Azospirillum sp. TSH100: one gene and its partner. The protein of the gene in region 1 binds, or shares a complex with, the protein of each later gene. Links are inferred from orthologs where the notes say so. Each region holds a gene or a part of one and is shown on either strand. Other genes may lie near its edges.

Region 1 (4,456 bases):
GGTGATCGCCCGCTCGGACCATCGTCCGGCGACCGAGGCGATCCGCGCCGCCCTGCCCGCCTTCCTGGGCGAGATCCAGCAGGTGCCGCCGCAGTTCTGCGCCATCAAGATCGACGGCGAGCGCGCCTACGACATCGCCCGTGAGGGCGATGCTGTCGATCTTGCCGCCCGCACCGTGCGCATTGACCGCTTCGAACTGGTCGAGGAACCGGACGCCGACCATGCGGTGTTCGAGGTCGATTGCGGCAAGGGCACCTATGTCCGTTCGCTGGCCCGCGACCTGTCGGAGGCGCTGGGCACGGTCGGCCATGTCGGACTGCTGCGCCGTCTGCGCGTCGGCTCCTTCACGCTGGACCGGGCGATTTCCCTGGACGAACTGGCCGCCATGGAGCAAGGTGCGGCCGTCGAACGACTTCTGTTGCCGATCGAGACCGCGCTGGACGACATCCCGGCGCTGGCCCTGACGGAAGCGGAAGCGCACCGACTGAGGCACGGCCAGACGGTCGCCCTCCTCACCCGGCAGGATCGTGACCGCCTGATGGCGGTTCAGGGTGCTGACGGTGGGGACGGCACCGTCATTGCGCTTTTCGGCGGAACGCCGGTGGCGTTGGCCCGTGTCGAGGGGGCGGAGGTCCGTCCGGTGCGCGTGCTCAACCTCACATGATTTAGGAGACCCCGATGTCGATTACGCCCGAGCGCAAGCAAGAGCTGATCAAGGAATTTTCCCGCGGCACCAACGACACCGGTTCGCCCGAGGTCCAGGTGTCGATCCTGACGGAGCGCATCAGCAACCTGACGGATCACCTGAAGGGCCACAAGAAGGACTTCCACTCCCGCCGTGGTCTGCTGGTGATGGTCGGTCAGCGCCGCCGTCTGCTCGACTACCTGAAGAAGAAGGATCAGTCGCGCTACGCCGCTCTGATCGAGCGTCTGGGCCTGCGCCGCTAACGGCTGCGCCGTCCCGCTGACGGGTTCGGGTTTCCCCGGCCGGCCACCGGCCGGGGGTTTCCCTTGAAAACCGGCGGGAAGCTTTGAGTCATCGTCCACCTGTATCGTTCCGGAACACCTCATTGGTTATTGGCAATACAAACTCGATCTTGAGCGCTTCGTGACGAACAGGCCGGCCCGATCATTCGGGGACCGGCCTTTTTTGCATTCACGACTCCCGTGTCTCGATTTGTTTGATCCTGTTGTCGAGCACCACATCTCCGGTTTTCTCGCGGGGTCCTACGACCGATGGCCCCGGCCTTGGGCGGCAATCCGGCCGTTTCAGGGTGTCGGATGGAAGGAAAGAATCCATGTTTACTGTTCATCGCAAAGAAATCGAGTGGGGCGGCCGCAAGCTGGTCCTGGAGACGGGCAAGATCGCCCGTCAGGCCAACGGCGCGGTGCTGGTCACCTATGGTGACACCACCGTACTGTGCACCGCCGTCGCCGCCAAGGCGCCGAAGCCGGGCGTCGATTTCTTCCCGCTGACCGTCAACTATCAGGAAAAGGCATTCGCAGCCGGCAAGATCCCCGGCGGCTTCTTCAAGCGCGAAGGCCGTCCGACCGAGAAGGAAACGCTGGTCAGCCGCCTGATCGACCGTCCGATCCGTCCGCTGTTCGCCGACGGCTTCCGCAACGAGACGCAGGTCGTCTGCACCGTGCTGAGCCATGATCTGGAGAATGATCCGGACATCGTGGCGATGGTCGGCGCCTCGGCCGCCCTGACCATTTCCGGCATCCCGTTCCTGGGTCCGATCGGCGCCGCCCGCGTCGGCTACAAGAACGGCCAGTACATCCTGAACCCGACCATGGACGAGGTCGACGACAGCGACCTGGATCTGGTCGTCGCCGGCACCGTCGAAGGCGTTCTGATGGTCGAGTCGGAAGCCAAGGAGCTGACCGAAGAGGTCATGCTGGGCGCCGTCATGTTCGGCCACACCAACTTCCAGCCGGTGATCAACATGATCATCGATCTGGCCGAGGAATGCGCCAAGGAGCCTTGGGACCTGCCGGAGCCGTCCTACGACCGCAAGGCCCTGAAGGCCCGCCTGCGCGAGACCGTCGGTGCGGACGTCGAGGCCGCCTACACCGAGACGGTGAAGCAGAGCCGCTACGAGAAGGTCGGTGCCGCCAAGGCGAAGGCCTTGGAGACTCTGGCCGAGGAATTCGACGCCCAGTCGATCGGTTTCGAGTTCAAGGAGTTGGAGGCCGACATCCTGCGCGGCGCCGTCCTGAAGACCGGCCGCCGCATCGACGGCCGCGACACCAAGACCGTGCGCCCGATCGTGTCGGAAGTCGGCGTTCTGCCGCGCGCACACGGCTCGGCCCTGTTCACCCGCGGCGAGACCCAGGCACTGGTCGTCACCACGCTGGGCACCAGCCAGGACGAGCAGATCATCGACGCGCTCGAAGGCGAATACCGCGAGCACTTCATGCTGCACTACAACTTCCCCCCGTATTCGGTGGGTGAAGCCGGCCGCATGGGCAGCCCGGGCCGCCGCGAGATCGGCCATGGCAAGCTGGCGTGGCGCGCCATCCACCCGCTGCTGCCGAAGAAGGAAGACTTCCCCTACACGCTGCGCGTCGTGTCGGAAGTCACGGAGTCCAACGGCTCCTCCTCGATGGCCACCGTCTGCGGCACCTCGCTGTCGCTGATGGATGCCGGCGCGCCGCTGGCCCGCCCGGTCGCCGGCATCGCCATGGGCCTGATCAAGGAAGACCACGGCTTCGCCGTCCTGTCGGACATCCTGGGTGACGAAGATCACCTCGGCGACATGGACTTCAAGGTCGCCGGCACCGAGGTCGGCGTCACCGCGCTGCAGATGGACATCAAGATCACCTCGATCACCGAGGAGATCATGAAGATCGCGCTGGGCCAGGCCAAGGACGGCCGCCTGCACATCCTGGGCGAGATGTCGAAGGCGCTGACCGGCGCCCGCGAAGGCGTCAACGAGAACGCCCCGCGCATCACCGTGATCAACATCCCGAAGGAGAAGATCCGCGACGTGATCGGCTCCGGCGGCAAGGTGATCCGCGAGATCGTCGAGCAGACCGGCGCCAAGATCGACATCGACGACGATGGCACCGTCAAGGTCTCGGCCGTCGATCAGAAGAAGTCGGACGCCGCCATCGAGTGGATCAAGGGCATCGTCGCCGAGCCGGAGATGAACGTCGTCTACACCGGCAAGGTTGTGAAGGTCGTCGATTTCGGCGCCTTCGTGAACTTCCTGGGCTCACGCGACGGCCTCGTCCACATCTCCGAACTGGCACAGCAGCGCGTCGGCAAGGTGTCGGACGTCGTGTCGCAGGGTGACCAGGTGAAGGTCAAGGTCATCGGCTTCGACGACCGCGGCAAGGTCAAGCTGTCGATGAAGCAGGTCGATCAGGCCACCGGCGAGGACCTGACCAAGAAGGCGGAGTGATCCGTCGATAGGGTTCGGGACCGCCGGGCAACCGCCCGGCGGGACCTGCCATGAACAGGGGCGCTTCCCATCGGGGAGCGCCCTTTGTCATTTTAGGTGTCATTATGGGCACCCCTTCCCATTCCGCAGCTCCCGATGTCCCGCGCCGAACGTCTCCTCGATCTGATGCAGGTTCTGCGGCGGCATCGCCAGCCGGTCAGCGGCAAGTCGCTTGCCGACGAGCTGGGGGTCAGCCTGCGCACGCTCTATCGCGACATCGCCACGCTCCAGGGGCAGGGCGCGATGATCGAGGGGGAGCCGGGGGTCGGCTATCTGCTGCGCGCCGGCTTCCTGCTGCCGCCGCTGATGTTCACCGAGGAGGAGGTCGAGGCGCTGGTGCTGGGATCGCGCTGGGTGGTGGAGCGCGGCGACAGCCGGCTGGGCGGGGCGGCGCGCAATGCGCTCGCCAAGATCGCGGCGGTGCTGCCTCCGGACAAGCGGGAGGGGTTGGACGGCTCCACCCTGCTGGTCGGGCCGGGCGAACCCATCCCGGCGGGGGACGCCGAACTGGCGACCATCCGCACCGCCATCCGCTGCGAACGCAAGCTGGAGATCAGCTATCGCGACCGCGACGGGTCGGAGAGCCGGCGAACCGTCTGGCCCTTCGCGCTGGGCTTCTTCGACCGGGTGCGGGTGATGGTGGCATGGTGCGAACTGCGCCAGTCCTTCCGCCATTTCCGCACCGACCGCATCCTGGCGCTGACCGCCAGCGACATCCGCTATCCCCGCCGCCGGCAGGCGATGCTGAAGGAGTGGCGCGCGGCGGAGGGCATCCCGCAACGATGATGGCATGCTGACGGAAACTGTCAGCATAGGGGCCTAGTCTTGGCCTTGCCGGTGAGGGCGCCGAACGCAACCGCCCCACCCCAACCGCTCAAGACCGGAGCCGACCATGACCGCGACCCAGACCGCTGCCGCCGCCCTCGCCCTCGATTTCGTCCTGCTTTATGTCGACAGCCCGGCCGCCAGCGCTGCCTTCTATGCCGATCTGCTGGGCCGGCAGCCGG
Region 2 (4,736 bases), 490 kb from region 1 along the record:
CGACCTGTTCCATGCCGGCCGGTGTGCGCACGTCCACCAGATCGCCCTCGCGGGCCTTCAGCAGGGCGCGGGCCATGGGCGAGATCCAGCTGACATGGCCGCGGTCGGGATCGACCTCGTCGGCCCCGACAATGGTGATGGTGTTCTCGGAGCCGTCCTCGCGGGCATAGGTGACGGTGGCACCGAAGAAGACCTGTTCGCGGTTCTTCTGGTCCTGCGGATTGACCACCACCGCCGATTCCAGCCGCTTGTTCAGGAAGCGGATGCGGCGGTCGATCTCGCGCAGCCGCTTCTTGCCGTAGAGATAGTCGCCATTCTCCGAGCGGTCGCCGTTGCCGGCGGCCCAGGACACCACCTCCACCACCTTCGGCCGCTCCACCCGCAGCAGGTGGCGCAGCTCCTCCTGCATACGCTGGAAGCCGGGCGGGGTCATGTAGTTCTTGAAGCCCTGCGGCAGCGGTGCCGGATCGTCGAGATCGTCGTCGTCAGGCGTGTCGTTCTCGCGGGTGAAGGCCTTGCTCATGGTCCGACCTGTCCTGTGGCAGGGATGATAACGTCCGGGAAAAGGAAAAGGCGCCTTGCGGCGCCTTTTCCCGTTCCAGATGTCCCGGTTGGGCCGTTCGGCTTACCGCTTCCACCAGCCGCGGCGCGGCTTGGCATCCGATGCCTCGTCGCCACCGGCAGAAGCAGGCGCGGCGGCCGGCTCGGGAGCCGGGGCCGGAGCAGCCTCGGCAGCGGTTTCCACCGGGGCTTCGGCGGCAGCCTTGCGCTTGCGGGACGCCTTCTTAGCCGGCGCGGCTTCGGCGGCGGTTTCCACCGGCGCCTCGGTCGCAGCGGCGGCCTTACGCTTGCGACCCTTGGCCGGGGCTTCGACAACCACCGGAGCGGGGGCTGGCGCGGCCTCGGCAGCGGTTTCCACCGGGGCCTCGGCGGCGGCCTTGCGCTTGCGGGACGCCTTTTTGGCCGGCGCGGCTTCGGTGGCGGTTTCCACCGGCGCCTCGACCGCAGCGGCGGTCTTGCGCTTGCGGCTCTTGGCCGGGGCTTCGACAACCACCGGAGCGGGGGCCGGGGCGGCCTCGGCGGCGGCTTCCGCCGGGGCTTCGGCGGCGGCCTTGCGCTTGCGGGACGCCTTCTTGGTCGGCGTCTTCGCGGCGGCGGCTTCCACCGGTGCACTCACCGGCGGCTCGGCGGCGGGCACCGGAGCCAGGGCTTCCTCGACCGCAGGAGCCGTGTCGCCGGCCAGGATCCAGTCGAGGTCACTCGCCTCCCCCGAAACCGGGACGGAAACCGGAGCCGGAGCGGCGGCGGGCTGCTGGCCAGCGGCGTCCTCGCCGCCCTCCAGGCCTTCCGCACCCTCGCGGCGGGACCGGCGACGGCCACCGCGCTTGCCGCGGCGACGCTTCTTGCGACCTTCGCCGTTCCGCTCGCCGGCATCGGCGCCGGTCTCGTCCTCGCCCTCATCCTCGTCCGAATCGTCGCCTTCCGCCTCGGCGGAGTCGAACGCGGGCTCGGAGACAGCGGCCGCAGGGATCGCCTCGGCGGCAACCGGCAGAGCGGCCTCGTCGGTGTCCTGACCCGCCTCGTCCTCGGTCTCGCCCTCGGCGCTTTCACCTTCGACGCGGCCTTCCTCGCGGTCACGGCCACGGCCGCGGCGGCGGCGGCGGCGGCGGCGACGGTCCTCGCCGTTGCCGTCGCCATTGGTCTCGGCACGCTCGGCCGATTCCTCTGCCTGGGCGGCCTCGGTCTCGACCTCCGGCTCTTCCACCGCCTCGACCGGCTCGGCGGCAAGCGCGCGGTCGGTCTCGGCCATCACGCGGTCGGCGCTGACCAGCGGGCCGTCCTCGTCGGGCAGGCGGGCCTTGTTGCGCTCCAGACGGTGGTCCGGGGCGATCAGCGTATCGTCGGCCTGGACCATGACGCTGAATGCGTGACGCTCTTCGATCTTGGCCAGCTCACCGCGCTTCTGGTTGAGAATGTAGAGCGCGATGGAGGTCGGGACGTAGATGGTGATCTCGGCCGACCGCTTGCGGATGCCCTCTTCCTCGATGGCGCGCAGGACGTGCAGCGAGGCGGATTCGACCGAACGGACGACGCCGGTGCCCGAGCAGTGCGGGCAGCGCTCGAAGTTGGTCTCCAGCAGCGACGGGCGCAGACGCTGACGCGACAGCTCCAGCAGGCCGAAGGCGGAGATGCGGCCGAGCTGGATGCGCGCCCGGTCGTTCTTCATCGCTTCCTTCATGCGGCGCTCGACGGCGGCGTTGTTCCGCGGCTCCTCCATGTCGATGAAGTCGATGACGATCAGGCCGGCCAGATCGCGCAGACGCAGCTGGCGCGCCACCTCGTCGGCGGCCTCCAGGTTGGTCTTGTAGGCGGTTTCCTCGATGTTGCGCTCGCGGGTCGATTTGCCGGAGTTGACGTCGATGGAGACAAGCGCCTCGGTCGGGTTGATGACGATGTAGCCGCCGGAGCGCAGCTGCACCACCGGGCTGTGGATGGCGTCGATCTGCGTTTCCACCTGATAGCGGTGGAACAGCGGGATCTGGCTGTCCCGGTACAGCTGGACACGCTGGGAATGGCCCGGCATCAGCATGTCCATGAACTCGCGCGCCGTGCGGAAGCCGGCCTCGCCCTCGACCCAGATCTCGTCGATGTCGTTGGCGTAGAGATCGCGGATCGACCGCTTGATCAGGTTGGCCTCTTCATAGATCAGGCAGGGCGCCGACGACTTCAGCGTCTGTTCGCGGATGTCGTCCCACAGACGCAGGAGATATTCCAGGTCGCGCTTGATCTCGGGCTTGGAACGCTCCAGCCCGGCGGTGCGCAGGATGACCGCCATGCCATCGGGAATGTCCAGGTCGGACAGGATTTCCTTCAGGCGCTTGCGGTCGGCCGGGTTGGTGATCTTGCGGGAAATCCCGCCGCCACGGCCGGTGTTGGGCATCAGGACGCAGTAGCGGCCGGGCAGTGACAGATAGGTGGTCAGTGCCGCACCCTTGTTGCCGCGCTCCTCCTTCGTCACCTGCACCAGCATGACCTGGCGGCGCTTCACCACTTCCTGAATTTTGTAGGAGCGCAGCGGGCGCGAACGGCGGCGCTGGGTTTCCGCCTCCTCGTCCTCGTCGCCGCCGAGCGTGTCGGGGGCGTCGGCTTCCTGGGCGGCGGACTGGGCGGCGCCCTCGGTCTGGGCGGCCTGCTCCTCGCCGGCCTCGGCGTCTTCGCCGTTGTCGTCCTCGCCATCCTCATCCGACGCCTCGGGCGCGATGGGGGAGGGCATCGGCGACCATTCCTCGACCACCTGCTCGGGGCGGATCGGCTCGGCCATCACGGCGCCGTCGGCGGCGGCCTCGGCCCGGGCTTCCGCCTGCTCCTCCAGCCGGCGTTCCTCGGCCAGCAGGGCCTCGCGGTCGGCCATCGGAATGCGGTAATAGTCGGGATGAATTTCGGAGAAGGCGAGGAAGCCGTGGCGGTTCCCGCCATATTCCACGAAGGCCGCCTGGAGCGAAGGCTCGACCCGCGTCACCTTCGCCAGGTAGATGTTGCCTTTCAGCTGCTTGCGGCTGGCGATCTCGAAGTCGAGTTCCTCCAGCCGGTTCCCATTGACCACGGCGACCCGGGTTTCTTCCGGGTGCGTGGCGTCCACCAGCATGCGCTTGGCCATATACGTTCCTCAACGGCGCGACCCAGGGAACCCGCGCGACCGGTCGGGCCGCCTGGACGCAGCGTCTGTTGTGGGCGAAGCATACGGCACGACGGACCGGAACCGCCGAACGGCGCTGACGAGAGCAGCCAGGACGGCCCGGTCGACACGCGCCGGGCTGCCGCCTTGCGGCCACAGCCAGCTTCGAGGTTTCGTCCTCTCACCGCCAACCCGAACGCGCCACCCCGCGACGTCCCTCCGGCGCAAATGGCCGGACAGGCGGTGTCGAGGGCGACGCCGCAGCCCCTTGGGTAGGCCCCGTGACCGGCGATCGGCTGACCTTTGGATTGGGTGTCCGTGGATCAGCGAATCGGCGCTCACCTTGGGAGTCCGACCCTGGTCTGGCGAATTGCGGTCTGTCGCAAAGATACCATAGACAAGCGATCCCTCTTGCACAACGCGGAAATGCGGCGATTCGGTGAACAAGTTGATCGCGGGGAAGCGGGGGTGCGTCCTTCCACCGGGACGGCCTGTCCGGGTGCCGTGCCGGCCACGCTCCCATTCACTGTTGCAGGAACGGCACCCCCGGCCGGAATTGACTCGGAGCCTGACGATCCGCGTTGAGAGCGTTGAATTGGCTGGGCTATAGCTGGTCGTCCGGCGCTCGTTTCCGCCACCTCTTTCCGTCCTGGTCCCTCTGCCGCCGAGGAGATTTGATGCCACGGCCGCCCAGCCTGCCGACCGTCTTGCCCGATCGCCTGCCGCGTTCCGCCCGTTCGCCGCGCGGGCTTATTGCCCATGGCCTGGGCATGGTTCTGCTGGCGCTGGTGTTGCTGGGCTTCGGCGCGGCCGGGATGATGGCCGGAACGGCGGCGGCGCAGGCCACGGCGGCCCTGCCGTCGGCGCCGCCGCGCACGGCGGTGGTCGACGCGCGGCTTGGCATCCACCCGGACAAGACCCGTTTCGTGCTGGAACTGAGCGATCCGGTGTCCTTCACCGTCTCGGTTGCCGCCGATCCCTATCGCGTGATCGTCGATCTGCCCGACCTGATCTGGCCCGGCGGCTCTCTGCCGGTGGAGGGCAAGGGGGTGGTCGCGCG

The links. The genes of interacting proteins can lie anywhere in the genome.
Region 2: the proteins of pnp (region 1) and E6C72_RS06605 are in contact, whole or in part, in a cryo-EM structure (PDB 9QH0), measured with the Escherichia coli proteins. The link is inferred for Azospirillum sp. TSH100 from one-to-one orthologs.

Annotation. Positions count from the first base shown.
Region 1 is NZ_CP039634.1:890,223-894,678, forward strand. Bases 912-3,854 are described here. They hold pnp (polyribonucleotide nucleotidyltransferase), read left to right. Parts: upstream 912-1,298; coding sequence 1,299-3,410; downstream 3,411-3,854. Other genes in these bases: rpsO (30S ribosomal protein S15), read left to right, coding at 912-948; E6C72_RS04275 (YafY family protein), read left to right, coding at 3,546-3,854. In the rest of the region: tRNA pseudouridine(55) synthase TruB, read left to right, coding at 1-664; more of rpsO, read left to right, coding at 679-911; more of E6C72_RS04275, read left to right, coding at 3,855-4,235; E6C72_RS04280 (VOC family protein), read left to right, coding at 4,342-4,456. UniProt on the Escherichia coli protein: Involved in mRNA degradation. Catalyzes the phosphorolysis of single-stranded polyribonucleotides processively in the 3'- to 5'-direction. Also involved, along with RNase II, in tRNA processing.
Region 2 is NZ_CP039634.1:1,383,051-1,387,786, forward strand. Bases 426-4,054 are described here. They hold E6C72_RS06605 (ribonuclease E/G), read right to left. Parts: upstream 3,659-4,054; coding sequence 626-3,658; downstream 426-625. Other genes in these bases: greB (transcription elongation factor GreB), read right to left, coding at 426-523. Also shown: more of greB, read right to left, coding at 1-425; E6C72_RS06610 (N-acetylmuramoyl-L-alanine amidase), read left to right, coding at 4,354-4,736. UniProt on the Escherichia coli protein: Endoribonuclease that plays a central role in RNA processing and decay. Required for the maturation of 5S and 16S rRNAs and the majority of tRNAs. Also involved in the degradation of most mRNAs.